DNA from 3 places in the Hymenobacter swuensis DY53 genome. Region 3 is predicted to be linked to each of the others. Evidence: riboswitches for the same ligand, from Rfam matches in the RefSeq annotation. Region 3 holds a riboswitch; each other region holds the start of a gene.
The links. A riboswitch is a leader RNA that binds a small molecule or an ion and turns the genes downstream of it on or off. The one in region 3 is predicted to bind cobalamin.

Region 1: another riboswitch for cobalamin. It lies ahead of HSW_RS18990 (TonB-dependent receptor plug domain-containing protein); the one in region 3 lies ahead of HSW_RS01435 (ABC transporter substrate-binding protein).
Region 2: another riboswitch for cobalamin. It lies ahead of HSW_RS12410 (acyl-CoA thioesterase); the one in region 3 lies ahead of HSW_RS01435 (ABC transporter substrate-binding protein).

The regions. Positions count from the first base shown of each region.
Region 1 covers NZ_CP007145.1:4,082,205-4,092,062, reverse strand. Annotated here, with positions in the region: gene HSW_RS19010 (helix-turn-helix domain-containing protein) at 1-362, opposite strand, end outside; gene HSW_RS19005 (hypothetical protein) at 359-712, opposite strand; gene HSW_RS19000 (hypothetical protein) at 940-1,215, shown strand; gene HSW_RS18995 (DUF5074 domain-containing protein) at 1,395-2,486, opposite strand; gene HSW_RS18990 (TonB-dependent receptor plug domain-containing protein) at 2,521-4,467, opposite strand; cobalamin riboswitch at 4,632-4,847, opposite strand; gene HSW_RS18985 (DNA-3-methyladenine glycosylase) at 4,929-5,537, shown strand; gene HSW_RS18980 (THUMP-like domain-containing protein) at 5,617-6,804, opposite strand; gene HSW_RS18975 (hypothetical protein) at 7,035-7,622, opposite strand; gene HSW_RS18970 (DUF4397 domain-containing protein) at 7,805-8,527, shown strand; gene ahcY (adenosylhomocysteinase) at 8,683-9,858, shown strand, end outside.
Region 2 covers NZ_CP007145.1:2,570,697-2,580,554, forward strand. Annotated here, with positions in the region: gene HSW_RS12370 (TolC family protein) at 1-372, opposite strand, end outside; gene sdaAB (L-serine ammonia-lyase, iron-sulfur-dependent subunit beta) at 552-1,232, opposite strand; gene HSW_RS12380 (tryptophan 2,3-dioxygenase family protein) at 1,581-2,558, shown strand; gene HSW_RS25090 (M23 family metallopeptidase) at 2,599-3,402, shown strand; gene HSW_RS12390 (DUF2911 domain-containing protein) at 3,445-3,996, opposite strand; gene HSW_RS12395 (hypothetical protein) at 4,186-4,593, shown strand; gene HSW_RS12400 (MFS transporter) at 4,606-5,907, opposite strand; gene HSW_RS12405 (O-antigen ligase family protein) at 5,980-7,266, opposite strand; cobalamin riboswitch at 7,570-7,776, shown strand; gene HSW_RS12410 (acyl-CoA thioesterase) at 7,972-8,373, shown strand; gene HSW_RS12415 (hypothetical protein) at 8,552-8,899, shown strand; gene HSW_RS12420 (NAD(P)/FAD-dependent oxidoreductase) at 9,074-9,858, shown strand, end outside.
Region 3 covers NZ_CP007144.1:283,064-292,921, forward strand. Annotated here, with positions in the region: gene cbiB (adenosylcobinamide-phosphate synthase CbiB) at 1-406, shown strand, start outside; gene HSW_RS01425 (cobyrinate a,c-diamide synthase) at 368-1,723, opposite strand; gene HSW_RS01430 (AAA family ATPase) at 1,757-2,290, shown strand; cobalamin riboswitch at 2,328-2,530, shown strand; gene HSW_RS01435 (ABC transporter substrate-binding protein) at 2,561-3,778, shown strand; gene HSW_RS01440 (FecCD family ABC transporter permease) at 3,823-4,884, shown strand; gene HSW_RS01445 (ABC transporter ATP-binding protein) at 4,890-5,903, shown strand; gene HSW_RS01450 (TonB-dependent receptor) at 5,970-8,198, shown strand; gene HSW_RS01455 (bifunctional adenosylcobinamide kinase/adenosylcobinamide-phosphate guanylyltransferase) at 8,204-8,707, shown strand; gene HSW_RS01460 (cob(I)yrinic acid a,c-diamide adenosyltransferase) at 8,735-9,343, shown strand; gene HSW_RS24010 (hypothetical protein) at 9,340-9,498, shown strand; partial or broken gene HSW_RS01465 (nicotinate-nucleotide--dimethylbenzimidazole phosphoribosyltransferase) at 9,499-9,858, shown strand, end outside.

The DNA.
Region 1 (9,858 bases), on a different replicon from region 3:
GTGAGGTTGGCCGTGCGCGAAAATACTTTGCTCAGGTGCGAGTACGTGGCCGCAAAGCGGTCCGTCAGGAAGGCCGAAGTAGTCAGGGGCATCCGCGCCGTGCGCAGGTGCTCCAGGTACTCGACCAGTGCCGTTTTGATCTGTTCAGTAAGCTGGTCGGCCCGGCCCATAATTACGTCAAAACCGGCTTCGCGGAGCATGGGAGCAACGGATGCGGGGTCGGCGGGAGTGCTTTGGTCTAGTTGGGCCTGGCCCAGCTGCACATCGGTGGGGCGGTAACCTGCTTGCTCAAGGAGGCTGCGCACGGCATCAATGCAGCGTGGGCAAACCATGTTTTTAATGTGGAGGAGCGTAGTTTTCACGGATGTTGAGTTGGGTTCAGCCGCGTTGCGGTACGCGTGGGTTTACGGATAGTGGGAGTGGTAGGGTTGGCTTTGGTCCGGCGGACCGGTTCCGGTGCGGGCTCGGCCCACATCTTTCCAAACCAGTTGGCCGCCGCCCAGTTTACAAAGGGTACTACCGCCAGAAAAGTTACGGCCAGTAGCCAGAAAAATACGAAAAAAGCCCCAGAAATCCGGCCGAAGAAATGGTCCTGCACACCGTACAGATATGTCACCAAAGCCAGGGCCAGAAAAAGGCTGATTCCGGCCAGAACCCCCGCGCGCTGCAACAGCGGCCGGAAAGGTAACGGGCGGGCAGAAGATCGGTTCATAGCAGCAAATACGGGCCGGCAAATATAAACGTCTGCCTCATATGCGCCTATACTATGGGTTAGCTACGGATACAGAAGCGCAGGGGTGGCATATACGGAGAAAAGCGGAACAGCAGTGAAATGGTTAGGATAAAAGAATGCATACTAGTGTACGCAAAAACCAGCGGCATGGTCAGCCGTACAGCTGAAAATACTTGTTCTCATTGGTCTTCCTAAATCCAGCTACTATGAAATTCTCTCTTTCGCTTCGGCCGATGGCCGCCGCCGTGTTGCTCACTGGTCTAGTGTCCGCCTGCAATACCGGCACCGATACCGGGGCCACCAACGTGGAGCGCGGGGCTGAGAAAAGCCTCGACCCGGCCAGCCGCCAGAACGCCACCCTGGCCGCCGATTCCGCTACTTCCGGTCTGAGCCGGGACACCACGAATGGTCCTACCGGTCGCCAGCAGTACGAGCAAGCCGGCGAAACCACCGACCGGAACCACGACGGCCTTGCCGATTAGCTATTATCAACGGCCTGAAATGCAACGAGCCCGCAACCGAAGTTGTGGGCTCGTTGGTTGTCAACCGGGGCACGGTGGTTTGGGGCCAGCGCTGGTCAGGAGCTAAGTTGTTTCCGAAAGAGGGGAGAGGCCGCCCGACTGCCACCAAGGCTGCCGGGCGAGAAACGATTAATAGAAGATTAATAGAATACGAAGCCGTTCGGGCCGATGCCGACCGTGAACGAGTCGATGGCCACGCCGGTGCTGCGGTAGCGGATAACCTTGTCGGCGGCCGTAAAGGAGCCGATGCCGCCGTAAATGGTGTTGTCCTGTGGATCAATGCCCAGCCCGTAGAAGCTACGCCGAATGAGGGGCGTGGTGGGCAGTGCGGCATCCCCGATGCCCAGCGTGTATACGCCCCGACGGTACGTGTAGTAGAGCTGGTTTTTGGCGCCGTTGATGGTGAGTTTACTGGGAGAGCTGGTGTTGGAGTCAACTTCGCGCTGCGTGGCCGTCAGCTGACCGGGCGTGATAACCGCCAGGCTACCTTTGGTGGTGCGGGAGTAGTCCACGGAGTAATCGGGGTTGTAGGCCACTTTGCCGCCGCTCAGCACCCATACCTTGCCGTCACGGTCCAGGGCCAGGCTGTTAGGCGAGTCGCCCACGGTGATGGTGCCTTCCACGGCATCAGTAGCGGTATTGATGACCGTTACGGTGTTACCGCCGCTGTTGGTCACGTACAGCCGTGAGCCGGCCACCAATAACTTCTCGGGCTGCACGCCTACTTCAACAGACTTGCTGATGGTATTCGTCTTCAGATCCAGTACCGATACCCGGCCATTGCCGCCGTTGTACGACACAGTTTCGGTTACGTAGCCTTTGGCCGAAGAAGCGGCGGCAAAGTAGCGGGGCAGCTTCAGGCCAGTAATAGTGGCCTTGGAGCGGAATTTGGCCAAAGACACCACTTCCAGCTTATTACTGTTGTTGACCACGATGTAACCCAGGCTGTCCTGTACGGCCATGCTTTGGGCCACGTCACCTAGCGTCCGGCCATTGGCGGAGTTGAACAGGGCTTTGTTGGTTACCGAACTGCTGGCTTTGCTGAACAGGCTGATATCGGCATTGGAACGTAGGAAATTACCCTCGTTCACCACGAATACTGTGCTGGTGACGATGGGTTGCTCGGTAGGCTCCGGCTCGTTGTCTGGGTCACAGGCCAGCAGGCTTAGGGCGGCGGCACTGCCCAGAAGCAAGCGGCCGGGAAGGCCGGTAAAGGCGGAAAATGGTTTCATGCAGGTAATTAGGTTAAGGAAAAGAAGGCGTGACTCAGCGCCAGAATACGCGTAGGCTCAAACTGCCGTGGCGGAGCGGCATGGCGCGGTTCTGGTAGCTCTGGTAATCGAGGTTTAGTAGGTTGTAGCACTGGGCCAGCAGCAGCAGCTTCCAGGCGGGCCGTACAGCCAGCGTGCGGCCCATGGAGGCATTCAGGAGCGGAAAGGAAGGCAGGAACTCCGTGGCCGAGGCATCGGTGTAGCGGTAGCCGGTGTAGGTGAAAGCTGTGCTCAATTGCCAGCCGCGCCAGGTATGGTCGGTGCTGAAAGCGGCAGTATGCAACGGCACGAAGGGCAATTGCCGGCCTACTGGGTCAGCATCATCGGCTGCGCCCTGGGTTTTGCGGGATTGGGTAAAGGCATAGCTGCCGCGCACCGTGAGCTGGTAAGTGCTGGGGCGCCACGTCAGCTGGCTGCTGGCTTCCAATCCCTGCGCCCGCACCTGCCGCAAGTTGCGCGGCGACCAATAAGAAGCCCCCGGCGTCCATTGCACCCAGTTATCTACCAACTGATGGTAAGCCGTTAATTCCGTTTGCAGGCGCAGGCGGGTAGGTGTGAGCTCCAACAGATGCACCACGCCGCCTTCGTATCCGAAGCTTTCCTCCGGCAGCAGATTGGGGTTGCCGCCGGGCCGCCAGTACCGCTCGTTGAGGGTAGGGGCGCGGTAGCTGCGCGAGGCGCTGCCTTTCAGGCTGATGCTATGGGCTCCGGCCTGAAACGCCAGCCATTCGGCCCCCACGGTAGGCGTGAGGGGCGGCCGCCGACCCGGCAGGATTGCCTGCCGCAGGTTCAGGGACAACTGCAGGCGCGGGCTCGGGTCGTAGCGAAACAAGGCAAAGCCAGAATACCGGTTTTCGGTGCGCGGCGCACTGCCGTAGCCATCTACCTGCGCCGCGAAGCGCTGGGCCTCTCCTCCCAGGCGCACCGAGGCGTTAGGCGCAAACCGCCAGGTATGCTCTGCCTGGACCTGGCTGGTGCGCACCCGTGATTCGCTCAGACCACTCACGTCGTCACGGTAGTTCAGAACATCTTCAAACCACGCCGCGCGGGCCGCCCATTCATGTTGGGTGCTCACGTAGCGGTAGCCCGCCGTGAAGCGGCGGCTCTGGTCCCGCTCCTGGGCGTTGGTATTGTTGGTGCCAATGCCGGGCTGAATCTGTCGGTCAGCATCCGTCAGCCAGACAGCCGCCGAAATTTCACTGCGCTGACCCATGCGTAGCGTAAGATCCTGCGTGAGGCTGGCTTGCTGCAACGCGGCGTTTTCCTGGCGTACCCGCACCCGGCCCTGGGCTTCGCGGGTGTAGTAGGCAAAGTCGTTATCGGCCTGCCGGTATAGTATGCTGGTGCGGAGGGCTATTTTCTCGTTGCTGAAGGCGGCTTCCAGGTTGCCGGCTCCCAGTCCAAAGCTGCCATAATCGGCCTGGGCGGCCCCGCGCCAGCCCGTTCCCCACTTCACCCCCGACGATAACAACACCGTGCCACCAATAGCCCCATTGCCGTAGATGGCCCCGGCTGGCCCCGGCTGAATATCTACCTGCGTGGCTCCGCTTACGGGCAGCAAAGAGAAGTCAGCCTCGCCCAACGACGGCAGGTTGATGTTGAAGCCATTCCAGAGGACGGCCGTATGGCGGGCCGAGGTACCCCGCAGCGTGATGGAGGCCAGCTGGCCTGGGCCATAGTTCTTCAGGTAAATGGCCGTGCGGGCACTCAGCGCGTCGGTGAGCGTACCGGTGCGGTAGTTGGTCAGGGCCAGGGAATCCAAGGAAAACCGCCGGCTGCCCACGGCAAACCGCTCCGCGCCCAGGCCCGTCACGCGTACCCCGGACAGCCGTAGCGTATCTAGTGTGCTGCTGGTTTGCGCCACCAGAACCTGCGGCACCAATAAGGCACAACTCACCAGCAGGCCCAACAGCCCGGCAGGATAAAATTCAGGTAAGCGCATCTTCCGAACCAAATTTTCGCAATCGAAAAATTCAGTTCAAAGCCTCAGAAATCAGCCGGTAAACTCGCTGAACCCTGAAGCCGAGGCCGAAAACAGAAGGGTATCTCGCGCTGCCGAAGCGGCGCTACTGCATTCATTCTCCGCCCTTCCTCCGAGGACGCTGAACATAGGGGAATGCAAAGGCAGGTCTCCTGGCTTGCTCCGGGCGCGTCGCCTTCCCATTTCGTGAGCCTCCGGTAAAGAAGCTGAAACAGTGGCCGGTGATGACGCGCCGACTCATGAAGCGTACAGTTGCGGGGACAGCTCCGGCGTTAAACCGGATTCCCTTTTCAGCCTCGCCCCACAATTGGGGTCCGGACACCTTTACAGTGGCAAAGATAGGCAATGACGCGTATACTGTGGCTGTATTGTTCGCAAACAACGGGTGTCCGCTGCTACGCTCTTCTTCCGCTCTGCCTTTTATGTCCAAGCTGCCGCTGTCCTTCTACCGCCGCCCCGACCCCGTTCAGGTTGCCCGTGACCTGCTGGGGAAACACGTTTATTCCTGCCTTGATGGGCAACTGACAGGGGGGCGCGTTGTAGAGACGGAGGCGTACTCGCATGAGGGCGACGATTCCATGCAACTGCATCTGAAGCGGCGCGGCACCCACGGCCTTGCCCTGCACGAGCCCGGCGGCCGGGCCTACCTCTACCAAGTATACAACCGCCACACGCTGTTCAACATCAGCACCAATGCTGCTGATAAACCCGATACGGTGCTTATCCGGGCCATAGAGCCATTGGTCGGCTTGGAGATAATGACGGCGCGGCGCGGTGGCATTCCTTCCGATTCGTCCCGCCTGACGGCCGGCCCTGGCCTGCTGACCCAGGCATTGGGCATCACCCCGGCCCTTACTGGTACGGATCTGCAGGACTCTTTACTCTGGCTGGAAGACGCGGGCGAAACCATTGCGGAATCAGACGTTCTGGCCAGTTCCCGTGTAGGCCTGACCTATGCCGGCGAAACCGCCGCCACGTTGCCCTGGCGCTTCCGCCTCAAAAACAACCGCTGGACTAGCCCCGCGAAGTGAAATGGTGAAGTAGTGGAATGGTCCGTTTGACCTTACAATCCGCGTAAGTAGCGCCGACAGAGTATTCAAACGCACTATTTCACAGCTTCTCACAAACCAACACCATCAGTCGGCCTTCCAGATTGGTGGTGGCGAAAAGGTACAGGTCGCCGCCTTCCCGGATGCCGGTTCGGTGCCGGAATTCAGCCACGGTATCCGGAAAGTTGCGGGTGGTGACGTGGGCGCGTACGTCGGGGCCGAGGTGAGGGCGCAGGGCCTGACCGTCGTACTTCTCCACTGCCCGAATCCGGAAAGTCCTACCAGGAAAGTCGGGACGCAACGTATCAGATGTATAAAGGTGACTGTGCTGGTGTAGCTTCAACAACTCGAACGCCGTGCCGATGCTTTTGAACGCCCCGGCCTTGAGCACGGCCACATTGGGTTCGTACAGGTATTGCTGCGGCTCGGCGTAGCGGGCCACGGCGCGGGACTCCCGCGCCCGGTTCAGTCGGAATTCCTGCTGCTGCCCGGTTCGGAGCAGATTTACGGTGTATCGCTCGGGGTCTATGGCCGGCTCGGGCCCCAACTCATACAGCACTTCTTTGCACTCATTATCCACCGCTATCACCCACAGACGGCGTACCTGGCGAAGCTCCTGAATGGCCTGCTCAATATCGAGCATGGGGGAGGTTTTGAGCAGCACACTGCGGCTTTTATGCAATAGCAGCGGCAACAGGCGCAGCACGTCGGGCTCACAGTCCTGCAGCCGGAATATCTTTTTGGCCGCCGTATCGCGCCGGGCCGGGTCCAGGTACAGCCAGTCGAACGTATCGGGAGTGCTGCGCAGGAACTGCACAGCGTCGCCGGTGTGGCACTGCACGTTCCGGATGTTGAGTTGAGTCAGGTTGTAGCGGACCACCTCGGCCAGGGCCGCGTTACGCTCCACGTAGTGGACTTCGGCCACGGCGGCGGCAAAATGCGCAACATCTACCCCGAAGCCACCCGTGAGGTCGGCCAGGCGCTGGCCCTGTACCAGAGAGGCTTTGAAAGCGGCCGTGCGGGCCGAAGATGCCTGTTCGACCGACAGAGCCGGTGGAAATACTAGGTCGGGGTTTTCTGCCCAGGCCGGAATCTTGGCGCGGGCCTTCTGACGTGCCTGAATCTGGCGGATAAGCTCGGGGACGGGGAGGTGGGGGTGGCGGCGCGCTTGCAGAGCCAGGGTGGCAGGGTCGTCGTGCAGGTGCTCGGCAACGTATTGCCGGGCCGCCGTCGGCAGCGGGTATTCCATGTAGGTTTCCTACGAAAACAGGTCGGCTCCGAACGTAAATCCGAAGCTGGCCAGGGCGAAAGACGTCATCAAACGTAAGCAGGAATCCGACAATTGTCAGCTTCCCGGCAGTACGATGCGGCCTGAACAGGTTAAAAAGAACATTCCGGGCGAAGGCTCCGAAGTCGTCATCCTGTTACAGATGTTCAACTCCCAAGTCCGCCCGGAATGACCCGAAAACAGGAAAGGTGCTAGCGTAGGTTCCAGCGCAGGGCCAGCATTGGCTGACCGGTACGGCTGGCGGCAACGCCTACCGCGCTGGGGCGCAACTGGTATAAGGCACTCGTGCGGGCGGCCGGCAGCCCGGCGTTATTGGCCTCTACTGCCCGCTGAAAATGCGAATTCGTATTGCGGGAAATGAAAATGTTACTCAGCAGGCTAACCGCTGCCACACCGATGGCAACCTGCTGGGTATTATTAAAATATTGCTCTTTTTCGTTGAGGGCCAGTACCTGCTGCCCGTACACGCCCACGGCACCTACAAAGGTGAGCCGCTCGGCCACGAACAGCCATTTCTGCCGCCGGTAGCTGTTCAGGTTATCCAGGGCCTCCTGGTTACCGGCCAGATAGGGGCGCAATCGTTGTCCGAAAAAACCTGCGCTTTGGTATTCAGCCTCTGTGGTGCCCGCGCCGGTAGTAAAGTAAAAGTTCTTCTGGACGCCGTTTAGTCCCCGCTCTTTATCCTCTGGAGCCAGCCGGATAACGGTAGTGGCCTGCTGTGCCTGAGCCGAAAGAGAGAGGCCAAGGGCACAGGCGGCAGCAACGAAAGAACGACGCAAAATGCTGGAAGTGTGGTTCAAAAGTAGTTGGGGCATAAGTACAAATCTACTGCACAAATATTCAGCTAGCTAAGTGTTTGGACGAGAAAAAAGTGCAATTCATCGAGGAAAAGTTTTAGTGCTCATCCAACAAAACAGGAACTGCCTTCGTTGAGGCAGTCAGTTCATCCATTCTCCTGCTTATGAAAACCCTGACTTCGCTTTTCCGCCCGGCCGTTCTGTTGGCTGCTCTGCCCGCTGTTCTGGCTTTCTCGGCCTGCTCCAACGACGACGATAACACCACGCCTACCCCCGACCAGGGCAAGGTGCTTGTAGTACATGCTGCACCCAATGCTAACGTGAAGGTATCCGTGCTAGCTGACGATAAGGCCGTTAAAGACCTTGTCTATGGAGAAAATACCGGCTATCAGACGCTGACTGCTGGTAGTCGTGTTTTCAAAGTCAATGTAGCCGGCACCACCACTACGGTTGTCAACAGCACCCAGAATGTGGCGAAAGACAAAAGCTACACGCTATTTGCTTACAGCCCTTCTAACCAGGCCAATTCCATCGGACCTTTGTGGGTAGAGGATGACCTGACCGCTCCGGCGGCTGGGAAAGCAAAAATCCGGGTAGTGCACATTGGTCTTGGTGCTGCTTCGCCCGTGAGCCTGTACCGTACCGAAACCAGCGGCACAGCTTCCTTGCTAATTCCGAACGTGTCGTTTGGTAACGCTTCAGCTTTCACGGAAATAGATGCGGCTACGAGCAATTTTTACCTTGCTAATTCCAGCAATGTACCGGTGCTGCTTATCAACAGCAAATCTATTGCCGCAGGCAAAATATACACCCTGTTAGTGCGTGGCTCCTCTACCGGCTTGACAACTGATTTGCAGGTTAAGACAGAGTTTATTGAAAACAACTAACTGCGCTAGCTGACGCTTTACATCAAACAGCCCGCCTGACATTGTCAGGCGGGCTGTTTGATGTAAAGCGTTGGAAATCAGTATGGGCTGAAAAAGCGTAACAAATTGAATATCTTTGCGGTTGAAACGCAACACGCATTCCAGCTACCAACACTATGGTTGACACCAAGACCACGGCCTACGTTCCGTACAAAGTAAAAGACATGAGCCTCGCCGAGTGGGGCCGCAAGGAAATCCGTCTGGCCGAGGCTGAAATGCCGGGTCTGATGGCTCTGCGCGAAGAGTATGGCTCCAGTCAGCCGCTGAAAGGCGCACGCATTGCTGGCTGCCTGCATATGACCATCCAGACTGCCGTACTCATCGAGACGCTGCAGGCACTGGGCGCTGAGGTGACGTGGTCTTCGTGCAATATCTTCTCTACCCAGGACCACGCCGCTGCCGCCATTGCTGCTGCCGGCACGCCGGTATATGCTTGGAAAGGCCTCAACGAAGAGGATTTCAACTGGTGCATTGAGCAGACGCTGTTCTTCGGTGAGAAGCGTGAGCCGCTGAACATGATCCTCGACGACGGTGGCGACCTGACCAACATGGTGCTGAACCAGTACCCCGAACTGGCCGCCGGCATCAAAGGCATTTCGGAAGAAACCACCACCGGCGTACTGCGCTTGCTGGAGCGCGTAAAAGCTGGCACGCTGCCACTGCCCGCTTTCAACGTGAACGACTCGGTAACGAAGTCGAAATTCGACAACAAATACGGTTGCAAAGAATCGGCCGTAGATGCCATCCGCCGGGCTACCGACGTGATGATGGCCGGTAAAGTAGCCGTAGTAGCTGGCTACGGCGACGTAGGAAAAGGAACTGCCGCTTCGCTGCTCGGTGCCGGTGCCCGCGTTATCGTTACCGAAATCGACCCCATCTGCGCCCTGCAGGCTGCTATGGACGGCTTTGCCGTGAAGAAGCTGGCCAACGCCGTGAAGGAAGCCGACATTGTGGTAACTGCCACTGGCAACTGCGACATCCTCACGGAGGAGCATTTCCGCAGCCTTAAGGACAAAGCCATTGTCTGCAACATCGGTCACTTCGATGATGAAATTGACATGGCGTGGCTGAACAAAAACTACGGCCACACCAAAGACACGGTGAAGCCACAGGTTGACATCTACAACATCGAAGGCAAAGAGGTCATCATCCTCGCCGAAGGCCGCCTCGTAAACCTGGGCTGCGCCACTGGCCACCCCTCGTTCGTAATGTCGAACTCGTTCACGAATCAGACGCTGGCCCAGCTGGAGTTGTGGCAGAACGCTGATCAGTACGAAAACCAGGTATACACT
Region 2 (9,858 bases), on a different replicon from region 3:
CGTTACCTGCGAGTTGGCCGAGAAGTTGTTCGACCGGATGGTCTGGCTCACGAAGTCGTTGGTGAGCGGGTCGAGGCCGGTGCCGTAGTTCCAGGCCTGGGTGCCCGAGAGGTTGGCCGAGGGCAGCAAAGCGGCCCGGCTCTGGCGCAGCGTGGCGTTCTGCAGCTCGGCCGTGAGCTGCTGCTGGCGCACCGTCAGGTTGTTTTGCAGGGCGTAGTCCACGGCGCGCTGGAGCGTCCAGGGGCCGGTGGGCGCAGCGGCCGACAGGGAGCCGGCGGGGGGCTGCCCCGGCGTGGAGGAGGGCGTCTGGGCCTGGGCCGGCCGCACCGCCAGCAGCCCCGAACTTAGCAGCAGCCAGTAAAAACGCTTCATGGGAAAGGAATAGAGGGCGGATGAATGGAAAAAAGGCGGGCCGTCCGGCGGGTGGCTCAGGCCACCAAAGGTATCCGGCCGCGCCCACTCAGGTTTTCAAAAATCAACCAACCGCAGGAAAACCGCCGTTAACCGGCCGGCCGCCGCCGTTAGTTGCCGTTAGTTGCCGTTAACTGGCGCTAGTCGATGGTGGGAATATAGGTAACGCGGTGTACCCAGCGCAGCTGGCGCAGGTATTCCAGGGTGATGTCGCGCAGGCCCGAATCGACTTCGATAAACTGCCGGGCCGCGTCATTTTTGCCCTTGCGGCTCACGAACATGGTGGCAATGTTGCAGTCGTCGTGGGCAATGACGCTGGCAATGAAAGCAATGGAGCCGGGCACGTCGTCGGCATCGAGGATGAGCGTGTGCAAAGAGGCCGAGAAGTCGGACGGAAAGCCATCCACCTCCACAATCCGGATAACGCCCCCGCCCCGGCTCTGGCCGATGACCTCCACCGCGTGGCCTGTGCGCTCGTCGCGCAGCTGCAGCTTAATGGTGTTGGGATGCATGGTGGAGGCGTTGCCCACGCCCTGAAACGTGTACTGCAGCCCGGCTTCCTTCGCGTGGTCGAAGGCCTCACGGATGCGCACGTCATCAGTGGGCATGCCCAGCAGGCCGGCAACAATGGCACGGTCGGAGCCGTGGCCCTCGTAAGTGCGAGCGAAGGAGTTATAGAACGTGATGGTGGCGTGGGTTGGCTGGCTGCCCAGAATCCGGATGGCGGCCCGCGCAATGCGTACCACTCCGGCCGTGTGTGAGGAGCTGGGCCCGATCATCACCGGCCCGATCATATCGAAAATGCTGGATTTCTCTGCCATAAGCGGGGTAAAGGTAATTTTTAATGTGATTCGAATGCAGTTTGAATGTGGGGAATGAAGGTTGAATGTGATAAATGTGGTTTGGAATGCGGATGGAATGTGCGGAATGGGTCATTGCGAGCGGAGCGAAGCAATCCGTCCTTCTTCGAAGCCAGCAGCCTTGACCTATTCTGAAACCCTAACGCATGGGCCGTCCGCTGCACAGGGTTTGTGACTGCGTGGAGGATAGATTGCTTCGCTTCGCTCGCAATGACCCATTCCACACCATATTTCCCACATTCAAACTGCATTCCCTTCCCACATTAAACTCCCATCTTTGCAGCCGCCACCCTCCTTTCCACCTTGCCTATGACCGCCCCGCAACCCGAGCTGACGCCGGCCGTGCTGGAGCAGCTGCGCCGCCTGCAGCAACGCTACGCCGCCGACGACCAGGACCTGGCCGCCTACCTCGAAGGACTCTACCACACCCGCTACCTGGGCTATTGGGACTATATCCAGCTGGATACCCTGCTGAGCCTGCAACACCCGCTCACGAACATTCCCGACGAGCGGATTTTTATCATCTACCACCAGATTACGGAGCTGTACTTCAAGCTCTGCCTCTGCGAATACGAGCAGCTGGGCGACCTGACGGAGCCGACCCTTAAGGAAGTAGTACTGCGCGTGGGCCGCATTAACCGCTACTTTGAGAACCTGATCGACTCGTTCGACGTGATGGTGGACGGCATGGACAAGCAGCAGTTTCTGGAGTTCCGGATGGCCCTGATGCCGGCCTCGGGCTTCCAGAGCGTGCAGTACCGCATGATTGAGCTGGCCAGCACGGCCCTCACCAACCTCGTGCCCGAGGAGCAGCGCCGCCTGCTGGGCGAGGCCGCCGCCCACGACGAGCTGCTGGGCTGCATCTACTGGAAATCGGGGGCCACGGTGGTGGAAACCGGAGCCAAGGCCCTCACCCTGGTGGAGTTCGAGAAGAAGTATGCCGGCCGCCTGCTGGAGCACGCCCGCGCCTTTGAGCACCGCAACCTGTGGGCCGTAGTGCAGCGCCTGCCCGCCGGCCCCGAGGGCCGGGAGCATCCGCGCCTGCTGCACCAGCTCAAGCAGTTGGATGTAAATGTGAACGTAAACTGGCCCCTGATGCACTACAAATCGGCGGTGCGCTACCTGGAGCGCCACCCCGACGCCATTGCCGCTACCGGCGGCACCAACTGGAAGCAGTACCTGCCTCCCAAGTTCCAGCGCCGCATCTTCTACCCCACCCTCTGGAATGCTCAAGAGCTGGAAGACTGGGGCAAAGGCTGGGTAGAAAGCGTGCTGGGTGGCGAGTAAGCTGGGCGGCTATTTCATTCAACGTTTATCCTGATTTCCTGTGCGGCTATCCTCTCTGCTATTCCTCTCGGGCATAAGCACTACTGCTTTTGCCCAGCAAAAACCGGTGTTGATAACGGCCACTGATTACAAAGGCTCGGGGGTGATTCTGGAGGCCAAAAACATCAGCAGTATCCCTTACACGCTGGTGTTGACCTGCACTCTGCAAAACATGGAGCCCAGTACCGAGCTACCCCTGCGCAAAGTCATAGAACCGGCCAAAAAGAAGCTGACCCTGACCCGGCTTACTCCCGTAGGGCAGCCGTACCGGTATACCTACAACTACCGCTACTACCTGGGCAATACCCTTTCCGTCACGCCAACCGCAGATTACGTATATGACCTGCCCTTTGCAGCAGGTCAGGAGTATGCGGTGATGCAAGGCAATAATGGGGCCTTCTCTCATCTCAATAAACTGGCCGTCGATTTCAGCATGCCCGAAGGCAGCATAGTTTGCGCGGCCCGGGCGGGTATCGTTGCCGAAATCAAGCAGGATTCCAACACCGGCTGCCCTACTGCCAGTTGCAAGGATATGGGCAACTACATCATCCTCTTTCACGAAGATGGCACCTACGCCACCTACGTTCATTTCAAACAGAATGGCAGCCTGGTGCAGCCCGGGCAGCAGGTAGCGGCCGGGGCACCCATTGGCTACAGTGGCAACACCGGCTGGTCATCCGGCCCACATTTGCATTTTGAGGTGGATTTACCTTCCGAGCAGGAAAAAATCACCCTTCCGGTTAAGTTCCGGGTCGGCTCCCAGATTCTGGGAGAACTTCAGCAGGGCGCGCGTTACAAACGCTAAGCAGGCCTTCCATCAGTATGCCGCAGCGGCCGGTAATTCATCTTACTTCACCACAAACTGCACCCGGGTTTTCTCCCAGGCCAGCGTAACCTGACCAGTTGTATTGGTGGTGATGGTAAACCGCTCCAACGGCTGGGGGCTAACTCCGGGCTGGGCCTGCACGCGCAGTACGTCATCAGCCTCCTGATACTCGTAGGCACCCCACTGAGTGGCCGTTTTGTTGAAGATGATGGTCCATTCCTTTTCGGCGGGAATGGTAAACAGCGCGTATTTGCCTGCGGGCAGCGGCTGGCCCTGCACTGTCACATCCTGGTTGATGGTAAACGTAGTGGCTTCATTGGCTCCCGTGCGCCATACTTGTCCATAAGGTACCAGGCCGCCAAATACTTTGCGCTCCTTGGCTGAAGGACGACTGTAACTGATGGTAAGCATAGCCCCGCCGGGCACCCTGGTGGTAAGGGTAGCGGGCGGACTGGGGCGGCCGGGCTTATCTGCCGGTTTCTCCTGCTCGGAGCAGGCCGTCAGCGGCCCCAGGAAGAGCAGCAGCAACAGAAAAACCGGGAAACGCACCAGACGTGTACGGGTAGGGGGCATGGGAGGCAGAAACGAAATAAGGGGCCGGGCAGCAGCCCGGGCGCAGGACCAGAAAGTTAGCCTATCAATAATTATACCCCAAGTTAGAGGTTAGGTTACTTTTGTCGGGCAACCTTTTGCCTTCAACCGGCCTCCTCCCGGAGGCGGCCCTTGCTAGGTCTTAGTTTTTTCGCTCTTTCCAAACCTCTTATGAAAGCCATTTTCACTTCTTCCAGCCGCCTTTTCGCCGCCGTTTTCCTGGGGCTGAGCATCACCTCCTGTCTGTCTGATGCCGATGACAGTTCCTGCTCTCAGGAAGTAGTGGGTTCTGTGGCGGTGGTAGGTGGGGCCAAAACCGGCAAAGTCGGCACTCCCGTAGCCGTTACCTACACGGTGAGCATCATCAATGGATGCGGCCAGTTCAAGGAACTGCGTGAGCAGCGCGAAGCCAACAAAGTATACCTCGCACCCACCGTCCGCTACGAAGGCTGCACCTGCCCCCAGGTGGCAGCTGACTATCAGGGCACCTACCAGTTTGTTGCCACGCAGCCGGGCCAGTACATTCTTAATTTCCCCAACGTCACCAAAACCATCACCGATACCATCACCATTCAATAACTACCCAACGGCCTATTCCGGGCTCATGCGGGAAGTGGTGCGGGTGTCGGCCATGCGCCAGTACACCAGCAGCGACACGGCCGCGCAGGTCGTCACGTACCAGTAGAACCAGGTTTCCACGCCGTGGTCTTTGGCCAGCAGAGCCAGGTATTCGGCGGAGCCCCCAAAGACGGCCACCGTGAGGGCGTAGGGCAACCCGACTCCCAGGGCCCGGATTTCAGTCGGGAACAGCTCGGCTTTTACCACGGCATTGATGGAGGTATAGCCGCTTACCACTACCAGCGCCACCAGCAGCAGCCCAAAGGCCGCGCCGGGACTACCAGCCTGGCCCAGGGCTGTAAGCAGCGGTACGGTGAGCAGGGTGGCCCCCACGCCAAAAAACAGCAGCACCGGTCGCCGCCCAATCCGGTCCGACAGCGCGCCCATCAGTGGCTGAAACAGGATAGCCACGCCCAAAGCCCCAAATGACACCAGGGTGGCCTGGCCTTTGGTGAAGCCAGTAGTATTCACCAGGAACTTCTGCACGTAGGTAGTAAACGTATAGAACACCACCGTGCCGCCCAGGGTGAGGCCGATTACCGTAAGCACCTCGCGCGGATGCTGCAGCAGTATCCGCAGTTGGCCGGGCCGGCCGGCAGTCCGGGCCGGGGCAGCTTCCCGCTCGAAAGCATCGGTTTCTTCCATCGTGCGGCGCAGATACAGGGCCACCAGCGCGGCGGCGGCCCCAATGGCAAACGGCACGCGCCAGCCCCAGGCGTACAGCTCGGCCGGCGTGAGAAACTGCTGCAAACCCAATTGCACCAACAATGCCAGCAACTGGCCGGCAATCAGCGTAACGTATTGAAAACTGGAGAAGAAACCCCGGTTTTTGGCGTCCGCCATTTCGCTGAGGTAGGTGGCCGAGGTACCGTACTCCCCTCCTACGCTCAGGCCCTGCAGCAGCCGGGCCAGCACCAGCAGGACCGGGGCGGCTACCCCAATCTGGCTGTACGAGGGCGTGAGGGCAATCAGCAACGACCCGCCGCACATCAGCAGCACCGAGGCCAGCAGGGCGGCCTTGCGCCCGGCCCGGTCGGCGTACACGCCCATGAGCCAGCCGCCCAGCGGCCGCATCAGAAAGCCCACCGCAAAAATGGCCGCCGAGTTGAGCAGCTGCGCCGTAAGGTTGCCTTTGGGAAAGAAAGCGGGAGCGAAATACAGGGCAAAGGCCGAGTACACATACCAGTCGTACCACTCTACCAGGTTGCCCACCGAGCCGCTGAAAATGGACCGGATGCGTGAGGCCATGGTGCGGGACGTGGTGACGTGCGGCATAAAGCAGGACAAATTGGGTAGCAGAATATTGGGCGGCGGCCACGCCGGGAAGGCGTCCTGCGCAAGAATAGCTTAATCCGGCAACTTCGGGGCCGCCCGCAGGCGGTTGGTTTCGGCGGCTACTACCAAAAAGCCGTAGCCAAACACGAACAGGTTCAGCCCGATCTGCAGGCTCAGCATATCCGCTACCATCATTACGGTGGCCTGGGTCAGGATAAATAAAACGATGTAGGGGTTGCGCCGGGCACTGCGGTGGCGCAGGGGCCAGAACAGGATACTCAGCCAGATGGCCAGTCCCACCAGCCCGCCCCCGACCAGCGCACTCAGGTACTGGTTATGCACGTTCACCCAGTTGGCCGGCCGCAGCCCGAAGTTTTTCCAGCGGTATTCGTCCAACATGGCCGCGTAAGCATCGGCCGGGCCTACGCCCACCAGCCAGTTGCGCCGGATGATGCTGGCGGCCGTTTCCACCGCCGCCAGCCGCCGGGCCAGGGAGTAGTCGTTGATATCGTTTCCCTGCACGTACTGCTTGATGTCCCAGGAGGTGGACTCTACCCGCCGCTGCACGGAATGGAGCGTTTGAAACGCCACCCACGGCCCCAGAGCCAGCAGCACCAGCAGCCCCACCCCGAACGCAACGTGCTTCCGCAGCAGCAGCCGGATGGCGTAGGCCAGCAGCCCGGCGTACAGCACCAGCAGCCCCGTGCGGTAGGCCAGCACATGCAGCGTCAGCACGATAACGGCCGCCGCCGCCAGCAATACCGCCCGCCCCAGAGGCCCCACCTGTTGCTCGCGCCGCAGCAGTAACCCCCAGAAAAATGCCTGCGCCAGCATGGTTCCGAAGGCAATGTGAAACACCCCGGTAATAGCCTGCACGTTGTGGCCCACGTTGATGGCGGCATCGGCACTGACGGGGTCCAGCAGATACTTCACCAGCGTAGCCAGGGCCACGGCGGCTGTACTCAGTACAAACAGTGCTCCTACTGCCCGCCGCTGCCGCCCGCTCAGCGGAACGGCCAGCGTGAAAGCCAGCGGCACGCCCAGCCACGTCAGGCTTCGGAACAGCTCATGCCGCCACACCGCCCACTCGCTGGTATAGAGCCCGCTTAGCAGCAGGAACGCCACCAGTGCCACCGCCCGCAGCAGGGCCCCGTTATGCCAGCAGCGGGCGGCCGTCTGGCGCAGCTGGGGGTTAGCCAGCACGGCCAGTACGCCTACCACCGGGCTCAAAGCAATCAGGGCGCGGGAGGCCAGCAGCCCGGCTACGCCCGCCCCGCAGGCCAGCCACAACAGGTGCTGAGATAATTTTCCCGAACGATAATACGCTCCTATGGCCAGGGTTTCTACCAACTTTGGCATGCCGTTACTATTCACTAAAACTTCCTGACACGGTAGCTGCTGTGGCACTCCTGCGGTTTTTATACGCCGCCGAGCCATGATTTCCCGGCAGCTGAACACCGCACGTCTGACAACCTGAGTAAAACGGCCTTGAAATCCGAATCATTACCACTTGTTACTGTAGAAAGGCATATCCCCAGAGCGCAAAGTACGCCTTCTGCCCAGTAGCATCACAGCGGCTCCGGCCCTGAACAGTTCTTTTTTCGCCCCGAAGCCGCTTCCGAATCTGTGCGTACTTTGCGGCCACGTTCTTTGTCTGTTTTTTCAGTCAGACGAGCGGCAGGTGGCCCGGCTGGTTGGCAGGGCCCGAAAAGGGAACCGGGTGCAACTCCCGGACAGACGCGCTACTGTAATGGCCCGCCACCCCGGTGGCAACGGCTTCCCCACGCAGCCCATTACCGCCCCCGGGCCGGTGAGAAGGGCGGGGAGTCGGGCCTGAGTCAGGAGACCTGCCTGCCGCTTTTGATGATGAGGCTTCTTCGCGACCTGAGAGCCTTGTTGGGTGCTGCCACGGCCGGCCGCTTTTCCGGCCCGCAACCCGGGAAACCTATGCCCGGGCGCAGCGCAGCCGGGGGCGTGGCAGTCAGCGAGGAGCTACTACGGGAAACGTACGAGGCCGCCAAAACGGGCCGGGAAAGTGCATTCATCCACCTTTTTCCAGTTTCCATGTCCACGCTTGCCGAAAAAATCACGCGCGCCGAAACGCGCATCTTCAAGGCTGTATTTCCCAACACCACCAACCACTACGACACCCTGTTCGGGGGCACCACCCTGCACATGATGGACGAGGTGGCCTTCATCACGGCCACCCGCTTCTCGCGCCTCAAAATGGTGACGGTATCCTCCGACAAGGTCGATTTCACCCACCCCATTCCCGGCGGTACGCTTGTTGAGCTGATCGGGCGGGTAGAACATGTAGGCAATACCAGCCTGAAAGTGCGGGTGGAGCTGTTCGTAGAGCAGATGTACTCCGAGGAGCGCCACCGAGCCGTTTCGGGCCTGTTCACCTTCGTGGCGGTGGATGAAAACAAGCGGCCCGTGCGCATTCTGCCCGCTACGACTGTCTGAGCCGGTTTCACAGCCAAAGTGGTACCCCATCTGTACCGTTAGTACTACCCCCGGCGGCAGTCTGGCGGGGCAACTGAGCCGTAAATAAGACGTAAACAAGATTTTTTCGGATTGAGCTGAACTATTCCGACCCCGCCCGTGGTTTTGCCTGCCATTCCCCCTTTGTCTCATCCTAGATATGGCTTCTGAAAAGGACTACACCCCGCAGATGAATGCCCGCCTGGAACAGTCGTTCCGGGAAGCAGACCAAGCCCGCGAAGATTTAACCGATTCTATGGCAAACTCAGTGGCCGCTAACTGCGACCTGCTTCACCACGGCCTCATCAGCGCCAAAGGGCTGGAAGTAACCACCGAAATGTACCGGCACCTGCTGGGCAACCTGCTGCGCCACCCTTCAGGCGAAGTGCGCACTCAGACACTGATGCTGTTTAACGAGGCCATGGAGGAATTCTGGCCCCGCCTCCAGGGCTCGGGCTCGGGCAAAAACCAGACTACCCCGAACAGCAACGGCCACACCAGCCACTAGCCCCGCCTGCTGCTCCTGTACCTGCCGCCCCGACTGCAGGCCGGCCCTGAACCACGTTGGTTTAGGACCGGCCTGCAGTCGGGGCGGCGGCGTGTGGCGGGGCCGCGTATCTTTGCGCTTCCTTGATTCCAGTACCGGTTCAGAGGCTAACTCCCTTTCACCCCCATTTACTCCATGTCCCTTCCCCAGGAACTTGAGCTACTGCTGCCCCCGGAGGTAGCCTACGATGAGCTGGCCCGCTACCGCGCCCTGCTCGATGCCGCCGGCCTCGTGCCCGGCCAGGCCGATTTTGTGCATCTGCGCAAACGCTCCATTGATGCCCGGGGCCGCCAGCCGCTGGTGCGTCTGCGCGCCGACATCTACCGCACGGTCCCGCCAGCCGACCTGTTCGGCCCCTGGTTCCAATACCCCAACGTCAGCCAGGCCACCCGCTCGGTACTGATTGTGGGCGCTGGCCCGGCCGGGCTGTTTGCCGCGCTGCGGGCCATTGAGCTGGGTATCAAACCCATTGTGCTGGAGCGCGGCAAAGACGTGCGCACCCGCCGCCGCGACCTGGCCGCCCTCAACAAAGACCACGTGGTGAATCCGGATTCTAACTATTGCTTCGGCGAAGGTGGGGCCGGTACCTACTCCGACGGCAAGCTCTACACCCGCTCCACCAAGCGCGGCGACATCCAGCGCATCCTGCGGATTCTGGTGCAGCACGGCGCCACCTCCGATATTCTGGTAGATGCCCACCCCCACATCGGCACCAACAAGTTGCCCTCCGTGGTAGCTGCCCTGCGCGATTCGGTACTGGCGGCCGGCGGCGAGGTGCGCTTCGATACCCGCGTAGATGACCTAGTTTTGACCGGCCAGCACCTGCGCGGCGTGGTCACGAGCACCGGCGAGGAGCTGACGGCCGATGCCGTAGTGCTGGCCACCGGCCACTCGGCCCGCGACATCTACGAACTGCTGCA
Region 3 (9,858 bases):
GGTGGGCTACCGCAGCCCGCGCTACGAGCAGTTCGGCAAGTTTGCCGCCCGCCTCGACGACGTGGCGAATCTGGTACCGGCCCGGCTCACGGCCGGTTTGCTGGCGCTGCTGGGCGGCAGTGGGCGGGGGTTTCGCTTCATTTTCCGGTACGGCCACCAACACAAAAGCCCCAACGCCGGCTACCCGGAGGCCGCCCTGGCGGGCGTGCTCGACTGCCGCTTCGGCGGGCCCAACTACTACCACGGCCAGCTCGTACCTAAACCCTACATCGGCCACAACCCGCGCCCGTTGGCGCACCAGGAAATCAACCGGGTGGCTCGGCTCAACCACGCCGTGTGCGCCGTAGTGGTGGCCGGCATTGTGGGGCTACTGTGGCGGCAGCACCGGCGCCGACGCCTCCAATAAGCGCGCAATAAAGCCGGCATCTTCGCCCCAGTACAGGTGCAGGTAGGAGGCCCACACGTTGCCCTGGCGGTACAGTTGCCCCAAAACGGGCCCGCCCTTGGCGTTGGTGACCTCCACGGCTTCTGGGGTCAGGCCGTGGTCGAGCAGGCGCGAATAGTGGAACTCGTGGCCTTTGACTGTTAGCCCGTCCCAGTGCACCACGCGGTAGCCGAGGGTCAGCTTGGCGTCCTGCATGGTGGTGGAGCACGGCAGCACGCCCGCCATGGCAAACGGCTGGCCCGGCGCATCCAGGAGGTGCTGGCCCAGGTACATCAGCCCCCCGCACTCGGCGTAGGTTGCCCCGCCTTGCCGGCAGTACGCGGCAATGCTGGTCCGCATGGTTTCGTTGGCGCTCAGGGCTTCGGCAAACAGCTCCGGATACCCGCCGGGCAAGTACAGAAAATCGGTGCCCAGCGGCAGCGCGGCATCGGTCAGGGGGCTGAAGTACCGAACCTCGCCAAACCGGGACAACGCCTGCAAATTCTGATGATAAGTGAACGTAAACGCCGCGTCGCGGGCCACGGCAATGCGGCGGCGGCCAGCCATTACCGGCGCGGCTGGCGGCGGCACGGTGGTTGGCACGGCGGTGCGCGTGAGCTCCAGCAGCCGGTCCACGTCCACGGTGTGGGGCAGGGCGTCGGCCAGGGCTTCCACCACGGTTTCGTATTGCAGCTCGGCGTCGATGGAGAGGCCCAGGTGGCGCGACGGGATGGTAAAGGCCGGATTATTGGGCAGGTAGCCCAAGGCTTCCACCCCCACGTCGGCGCAGGCTTCGCGCAGAAACTCGTAGTGCGAGGCCGTATTGACAAAGTTGAAAATAGCCCCCACCAGCCGGATACCGGGGTGAAACGTCTTGAACCCGAACAGCAGCGGGGCCACCGAGTACGCCATGGCTTTGGCATTGACCACCAGAATCACCGGAATACCCAGCTGCTCGGCCACGTCGGCGGCGCTACCCTGCATCCGCACGGCCCCATCGAAGAGGCCCATCACGCCTTCCACCACGGCCACGTCGGCGGGGGCGGTGTAGCGGGCGTAGGTGCTGTGCAGGTGGGCCGGCGAGGCCATGAACACGTCGAGGTTGAGACTCGGGCGGCCGGCGGCCTGGGTGTGGTGGTGGGTGTCGAGGTAATCGGGGCCGCACTTGAAGGGCTGCACCACCAGCCCGCGCCGGGCCAGCACCCGCAGCAGCCCCAGCGTCAGGGTGGTCTTACCGTTGCCGCTGGCCGGGGCGGCGAGCAGGAATTGGGGCTTTTCGGAAACGGTAGGTAAAGCCACAGACGGTATGTTTACGGTTGAAATCAGCGCAAGATGGCCCTTTATCTTCTTTCCGGTGGCCCCGGAGCCGGCAAAAGCACCCTGCTCACCGCCCTCGGCCACGCCGGCTTTGCGGTGGCCGAGGAAGTGTCGCGCCAGCTTATCCAAGAGCAAGTGGCCCTGGGCAGCCGCCAGGTGCCATGGCTGGATCTGGCCGGCTTTGCCGAGCTGGCTTTGGCCCGCATGGTCACCCAGCACCGGCAGGCCACCCTGCGCGGCGGCGTCACGTTCTTCGACCGGGGCCTGCCCGACCTGATTGCCTACCTGGAAGTGGCAGGCCAATCGGTGCCGCCCGCCTACTACGCGGCGGTGGCGGCGCATCCGTATCGGCCGCTGGTTTTTCTGGCGCCGCCCTGGCCGGAAATCTACGTGAACGATGCCGAGCGCTGGCAAACCTTCGACGAGGCCACGGCCATTTACCGGGCGCTGCACCTTGTCTACCAGCGGGTTGGCTATACCGTGGTGGAGCTACCCAGAACCAGCGTGGCCGCGCGGGTAAGCTTCGTCAGAACAGTAGCTGGCATTTAAAATGGCGGAGTTTCAAGTGGGACTAGGATTTTGCCCTACCTTTGGCGCAGCACTTGGTAGTCGTTTCCGCGGTGCGGGACGGCTTTAAAAGGGAATCCGGTGAGAATCCGGGACAGTCTCCGCTGCTGTAACCTCTATTGTAAAACCGGCCGATAACGTGGCGCCACTGTTCCGCAAGGAATGGGAAGGCCATCGGCCCGGGGAGGGAGTCAGAAGACCTGCCGCTTGCTCCATACAGTCACAGCTTTCGGCAGAAAGGCTCGTCGTACCATGTCCAGACCCCCGTTTCCCTCCGGCCGCGCCGGAGGCGTACCCGCTTATTTAGTTGCCCGTTGCGGCCTGTTGCTGCTGGGCCTGCTGGGGCTCACCGCGCCGGCCGCCTTCAGCCAGCCGAGTAGCCCCCCGAAGGCCCGCCCCACCGTGGCAGCTCCGGCCAAAGGCCGCACCACCGTCACCTACGCCAAAGGCTTCACCATTGCCTACACCGGCCGGTGCAAGGTCATCACCATTCTGAGCCCGTTCGAGCAGAAAACCACGGCCACCCGCTACCTGCTGGTGCCCCGCGGCACGCCCCGCCCCGCCGGCTACCCCGATGCCCACGTTATTGCCATTCCCATCCGCAGCTTGGTGGGCCTCTCGTCGATGCACGTAGCGCTGGCCAGCTTTCTGGGGGCCGAAGACGTGGTAGTGGGCCTCGGCAATCTCCAATACGCCTCAGCCCCCAAGGTGCGGCAGCGCATTGCCGAAGGTAAAATCTACGCGGTGGGCCAGGGCAAGGAACTCAACAACGAGCAGCTGGTGGCCCGGCACCCCGACCTGGTAATGGCCACCGGCTGGCCCGGCGAAAACCTGACCCGCTTCCAGACGCTGGCCGCCGCCGGTGTGCCGGTGATGATCAACTCAGAATGGGTGGAAAGCACGCCGCTGGCCCGCGCCGAGTGGGTGAAAGTGCTGGCCGTGCTGCTCAACAAAGAAGATCTGGTCAACCAGAAGTTCGGGCAGGTGGCCCGCGAGTACCAGCGCCTGGCCGCCCTGGGCCAGAAGGCCAGCCCGCGCCCGCGCGTGGTGGTGGGTATGCCGTTCAAGGACGTGTGGCACGTGCCCGACGCCGACAGCTACATGGCCCAGTTTCTGCGCGACGCGGGCACCACCTACGCCTGGAACCAAAGCAAAGCGCCGCAGGGCAGCCTCGCCCTGTCGTTTGAAACCGTGGCCCCAGTGGCCCTCACCGCCGACTACTGGCTGCACCTGAGCTCCACCGCCACCAAGGCCGAGGTGCTGACTCAAGATGCCCGCTACGCCGCCTTTGCCCCTTTCCAAAGCGGCCGCCTCTACAACAACAACCGCCGCACCAACGCCGAGGGCTCTAACGACTACTGGGAATCGGGAGCGGTGCGGCCCGACCTGGTGCTGGCCGACTTGCTCCGCATTCTGCACCCCGGCCTGCTGCCCGCCGGCGCGCTCCACTACTACCAGCAACTCAAGTGAGTTCCTCTTTGCTACGGGCAGCTCCGGCCGTCCACCCCGCCCGCCTGCCCGTTCCGGCAGCCGGGGCCGGGCGAAATATAACCTGGCTGCTGGTGCTGGCGCTACTGGTAGGGCTGGGCTTCGTGCTCGATATTGCCCTGGGCTCGGTGTCGATTCCGCTGCCGGCCGTGGTGCGTATCCTGCTTCGGCAGCCAATCGATACGCCGGCCTGGGAGTTTATTGTGCGCGAAATCCGCCTACCTAAAGCCCTGACGGCCCTGGCCGTGGGCAGCGGCTTGGCAGTAAGCGGCTTGCAGATGCAGACCCTGTTTCGGAACCCGCTGGCCGGGCCATCGGTGCTGGGCCTTACGGCCGGGGCCGGGCTGGGCGTGGCGGCCGTGATGCTGGCCAGCGGCAGCGCGGCGGGCAGCCTCGCCATCCGGGCCCTGGGCGTGGGCGGCAGCTGGGGGCTGGTGCTAGCTGCCACCACCGGCGCGGCCCTGGTGATGGGGTTGGTGCTGGCCCTGTCGGGGCGGGTGCGCGACAACGTGGTGCTGCTCATCGTGGGCATGATGATAGCCAGCGTGACGGGGGCCATTGTGAGCTTGTGGCAGTATTTCAGCGCCCCCGAGCAGATTCAGGAGTACCTGCTCTGGACTTTCGGCTCGTTGGGCGGGGTTACGGGCAGCCATTTGGCGGTGCTGGCCAGCGTGGTGACGGTGGGGCTGGTGCTGGCGTTTGCCTCGGCCAAATCGTTGAACGCGCTGCTGCTGGGTGAGAACTACGCCCGCAGCATGGGCCTGGTGGTGGGCCGCTCCCGCACGCTTATCATTCTGAGCACCAGCTTGCTGGCCGGGTCCATCACGGCGTTTTGCGGGCCGATTGGCTTCGTAGGTATTGCCGTGCCGCACCTCACCCGCGCCCTGCTGCGCACCGCCGACCACCGGCTGCTGCTGCCCGCCAGCTGCCTGGCCGGGGCCGCCCTCACCCTCGGCTGCGACTGTATTGCGCAGCTGCCCGGCAGCCAGGCCACCCTGCCCCTGAGCGTGGTGACCTCGCTGCTGGGGGCGCCGGTGGTGCTGTGGGTGGTGCTGCGCCGCCAGAACATCCGCTCCTCGTTTTCCTGAGTTTCATGCCGACTTCCATCCCGCTGCTGACCGCCGAGGAATTGACGGTGGGCTATTTCAGCCGCCCGAAAACACCCCGCCCGGTGGCCGGTCCGCTGCGCCTGCGCCTGTGGCCCGGCGAGCTGGTGTGTTTGCTGGGTCCGAACGGGGCCGGCAAATCGACGCTGCTGCGCACGCTGGCCGGCTTGCAGCCGCCCCTGAGCGGCCGCCTCGACCTGGGCGGCGCGGCCCTCACCAGCCTGAGCGCCCCGGCCCGGGCCCGTCAGCTCAGCGTGGTGCTCACCGACCGGGTGGACAGCGGCAACCTCACCGGCCGGGAGTTGGTGCAGCTAGGCCGGCACCCGCACACCGGCTGGCTCGGCGGCCTTACCACCCACGACGACGCCCAGGTGCAGGCCGCCCTGGCCGCCACCGGCACCGAAGCCCTGGCCCACCGCCCGGTGGGCGAGCTGAGCGACGGCGAGCGGCAGAAAATTCTGCTGGCCCGCGCCCTAGCCCAGGATACGCCCCTGATTCTGCTCGACGAGCCCACCGCCCACCTCGATTTGCCCAACCGCGTGGCCCTCATGCGCCTGTTGCACCGCCTGGCCCGCCAAACCGGCAAAGCCATCCTGCTGTCCACCCACGAGCTGGACCTGGCCCTGCAAGCCGCCGATCGAGTATGGCTGCTGCCCGCCGACGGGGCGCTGCGCACCGGCACGCCCGAAGACCTGGTGCTGAGCGGGGCCTTTGCGGCGGCATTTGCGCGGGAGGGCCTGGCCTTCGACCCGGCCACCGGCACGTTTGCCCTGCACGCCCCCACCGGCCCCCTGGTGCAGCTGGTGGGCGACGGAGCTGCCGCCTTCTGGACCCGCCGGGCGCTGGAGCGTGAGGGGTTCGTGCCCACTGCTGCTCCGGCCGCGCTGCGCGTGACGGCCACCCCCGACTACTGGATCAGCCAGGCGGCCGGCAGCCCCGGGCAGCGGCACGACACCATTGCCGCCCTGCTCCGCGCTTTGCACCAGCCGGCAACCTCTTAGTTCCAGCGCCTCCCCCCCCCCTGTTCTGCCACTCCTTTTCGCCTCCCTTCACTGCTTGCTTTAGTTATGAAACAGAACTCGCTACGCAACTTCCGCCCGACGCCCCGCTTCGCCACCCAGCTGGCGCTGAGCACGGCCGTACTGGCCGGCCCTTTGCACACTGCCCACGCCCAAACGCCCGCTCCCACCGACACCCTGCAGCGCCAGAGCCTCAGCGAGGTGGTGGTGACGACCACCCGCGCCGCCACCGAGCGCGGCAAGGTGCCGCAGCAGCTCCAGGTAATCAGCCGCCAGGATATCCAGCAGACGCCCGCCCAGGAATTCACCGACGTGCTGAAAAAGAACGCCTCCGTGGACGTTATCCAGTACCCCGGCCTGCTGGCGGGGGTGGGCATCCGGGGGTTCCGGCCCCAGACGGGCGGGCTCAACCAACGGGCGCTGCTGCTGGTGGATGGCCGGCCGGCCGGCACCAGCAACCTGGCTACCCTCGATTTGGGCAGCGTGGAGCAAATCGAAATCCTAAAAGGCCCCGCCTCGGCGCTGTACGGCTCGCAGGCCATGGGCGGGGTGGTGAACGTGGTGACGCGCAAGTCGCGCGGGGTGGTGCGGTCGGCGCTGTTCACGGAATACGGCAGCTTTGAAACCTTTAAGGCGGGCGGCGCCACCGGGGGCAACCTCACCAAAAACCTGGATTTCGACCTGACTTTCGGGCTCTTCGACCGGGCGCAGGACTATAAGCTGGGCGAGGGCGGCGTGTTCCGGCGCTGGCTCGACGGCGGCAGCGCCACCAAAACCTACGCCGACGACAGCCGCGTCCAAACCGACGACCGGCGCGCCGACGGCCAGCGCCGCCGCTTCACCCGGCTGGGCTACTATTCCGGGGCGCTGCGGCTGGGCTACCAGCTGGGCGAGCACTGGCGCGTGGACGTGCGCGGTGAGCGGTTCGTGGCCCGCAACGTGGAGTCGCCCAACGACGTGTTCTACGGCGACCTGGGGCCGTCGGGCAAGGACATCGAGCGGCAAAACCTCGACCTGAGCGCCACCGGCAACTACGCGCGGCACCAGCTATTCGTGCGCGGCTACACCTCCAAGGAAACCAACGACAACAACACGCTGGCGGGCGCCAACAACGTGCCGATTGCACCCTACCGCTCGTTCCAGAGCCAGTACCTGTGGCGGGGCGTGCAGGTGAAAGACGTGCTGACGCTGGGCCGCCAGCGCCTGACCGTGGGCGTGGACCGCAACGAGGCCACCAGCAACTCGCAGCGCTTCAACGCCGCCAGCGCCGCTATTGCGCCCTACAACCCCAACTACGAGCTGAACACCACCGGCATCTACGCCCAGGCGCAGCTGAGCTTGCTGGCCGACAAGCTGATCGTGACGCCCGGGGCCCGCTACGACTTCATTTCCTACAACGTGAAGCGCACCGACCTGCTGACCACCTTCACGCCCGGCAAAACCACCAACCCGTTTTTCAGCCCAAGCTTGGGCGCGCAGTACGAGGTACTGAACGGCCTGCGCGTGCACGGCACCATCGGGCGGGCCTACGTGACGCCCGACGCCTACAACGTGGCCGGTTATTCCCAAACCGCCCCCAACGCCGCCCGGCAGGTGTCCATTACGGCGGGCAATGCCGACCTGAAAAACGAGAGCAGCGTCACCTGGGACGCCGGCCTGCGCTTTGACCGACCCACCAGCGGCTTCTCGGCCAGTGCGGCCTACTTTGCTACGCAGGTGGAAAACCGCATCACCACCCGCACCACCAACCCCGCGGGCGAAACCACCGCGGAAGGCTATACGGTGCGGGCCCGCACCACCTACGTCAACGCCAACGACAGCCGCATCCGGGGCCTGGAAGTGGAAACCGGCTACGATTTCGGCGTGCGCGCCGATAGCCGCTACGTGTTGCGGGTGTTTGCCGGCGGCACGCATATGCTCAAGGCCGAAGACGTGACCAATGCCGTGGACGGCCCCCAAACCACCCGCGCCATTTTCAACGTGGCCCGGCTGAGCGGCAACTACGGCGTGGCCTTCGATAACCTGCGCGGGGTGCGCGCCCGCCTGAGCGGCCACTACGTGGGCCGCCGCCGCGACACCGATTTCACGGATATCCAGTCGCCCCAGATTCAGTACCCGCGCTACATGACCCTGGACTTCTCGGCGGGCTACACCCTGGCCGGCCGGCACACGCTGTCGGTGCTGGTGAATAACCTTACCGACGAGAACTACTACGAGAAGCGCGGCTACAACCTGCCCGGCCGCAACGTATCGGCCCGCTACACGCTTACTTTTTAGCGCCTATGCTCACGTACATTTCCGGCGGGCAGCGGTCGGGCAAAAGCCGCTACGCCCAGGAGCTGGCCCTGCAGCTCAGCCCCGCGCCCGTGTACCTCGCCACCTCGCGCCCCTGGGACGACGACCACCGCCAGCGCATTGCGCGCCACGTAGCCGACCGTGACGCCCGCTGGACTACGCTGGAAGAGGAAAAATACCTCAGTCGCCTCCCCCTGACGGGCCGCACCGTGGTGCTGGACTGCGTGACGCTCTGGCTGACCAATTTCTTCGCCGATGCCGCCTACGACGTGGACGCCACGCTGCATCAGGCGCAAACCGAGTTCGATCAACTCATGCAACAGGACTGCACGCTGCTGGTGATTTCCAACGAAATCGGGATGGGACTGCACGCGCCCACCGAGGCGGGCCGCAAGTTTGCGGACTTGCAAGGCTGGCTCAACCAGCACATTGCCCAACGGGCCGACCGCGCCATTTTCATGGTGTCGGGGCTGCCGCTGGTGGTGAAATAATTTCTTTCTTCAACCTGACTTACTACGATGAAAATCTACACCAAAAAGGGCGACGCCGGCACTACCGGCTTGTTCGGCGGCTCGCGCGTACCCAAAGACGACGTGCGCGTGGAGTGCATGGGCGACCTGGACGAGGCCAACTCCACGCTGGGCTTGCTGCGGGTGAAACTGGGCGCCGACCACGCCTGGCAGCCGCCGCTGCACCGCATCCAGAAGGATTTGATGGATATGATGTCGCACCTGGCGCGGCCTTCCGATGCCAAGAAAATCAACACCAACCCCATGCCCGCCGACGGCCCGCAGTTTTGCGAAGCCTGGATCGACGAGTTGGAAGGCCAGATGAAGACGGCTTCCGACTACTTCCTGCTGCCCGGCGGCAACGAGGTATCGGCTCTGTGCCACGTGGTGCGCACGCAGATGCGCCGGGGTGAGCGGCGGCTGGTGAGCTTGATGGCCGTGGACGAGGTGAACCCCGTTATTCCGGCCTACATCAACCGCCTGTCGGACCTGTTTTTCACCCTGGCCCGGGCCGAGATGGACCAGGCCGGCGTGGCCGAGGAGAAGTGGCAGCTGTTTCTGTACAAGCGCTTCAAGCGTCCGGAAGATGCGCCCAAGCCCGCCGAGCCCACCGCATGAGCTGGCGCATCACCCCACCCGATACCGCACTGAGCGCCGCCATCCAGCACAAAATCGACACCAAAATCAAGCCCGTGGGCGCGCTGGAGGCCCTGGCCCGGCAGCTGGCGGTGCTTACGCGGGTCGTGGCGACGCACCCTACCGTGGGTTCCTAGCCGCTGGCGGTGCTGGCCACCTTCGGGGGCTTTGAAATTGCGCAGCTGTGCGGGGCCATGCTCCGGGCGGCCGAACACCGGCTGCTGCTCATCGACGGCTTCATTGCCTCGGCGGCGCTGCTGGTGGCAACCCGGCTAGCCTCGGCGGTGCTGGCCTACTGCGTATTCTGCCATGAATCGGGCGAGCAGGGGCACCGGCTGCTGCTCGCCGAACTGGGCGGGCGGCCCCTGTTGCAGTTGGGTTTGCGGCTGGGTGGGAACTGGCTGCGCGCTGGCCTACCCGCTGGTGCAGGCTGCCGCTAACTTTTTTACCGATATGGCTTCTTTCGAGAGTGCCGGGGTGCCGGATGATTTCGGTGG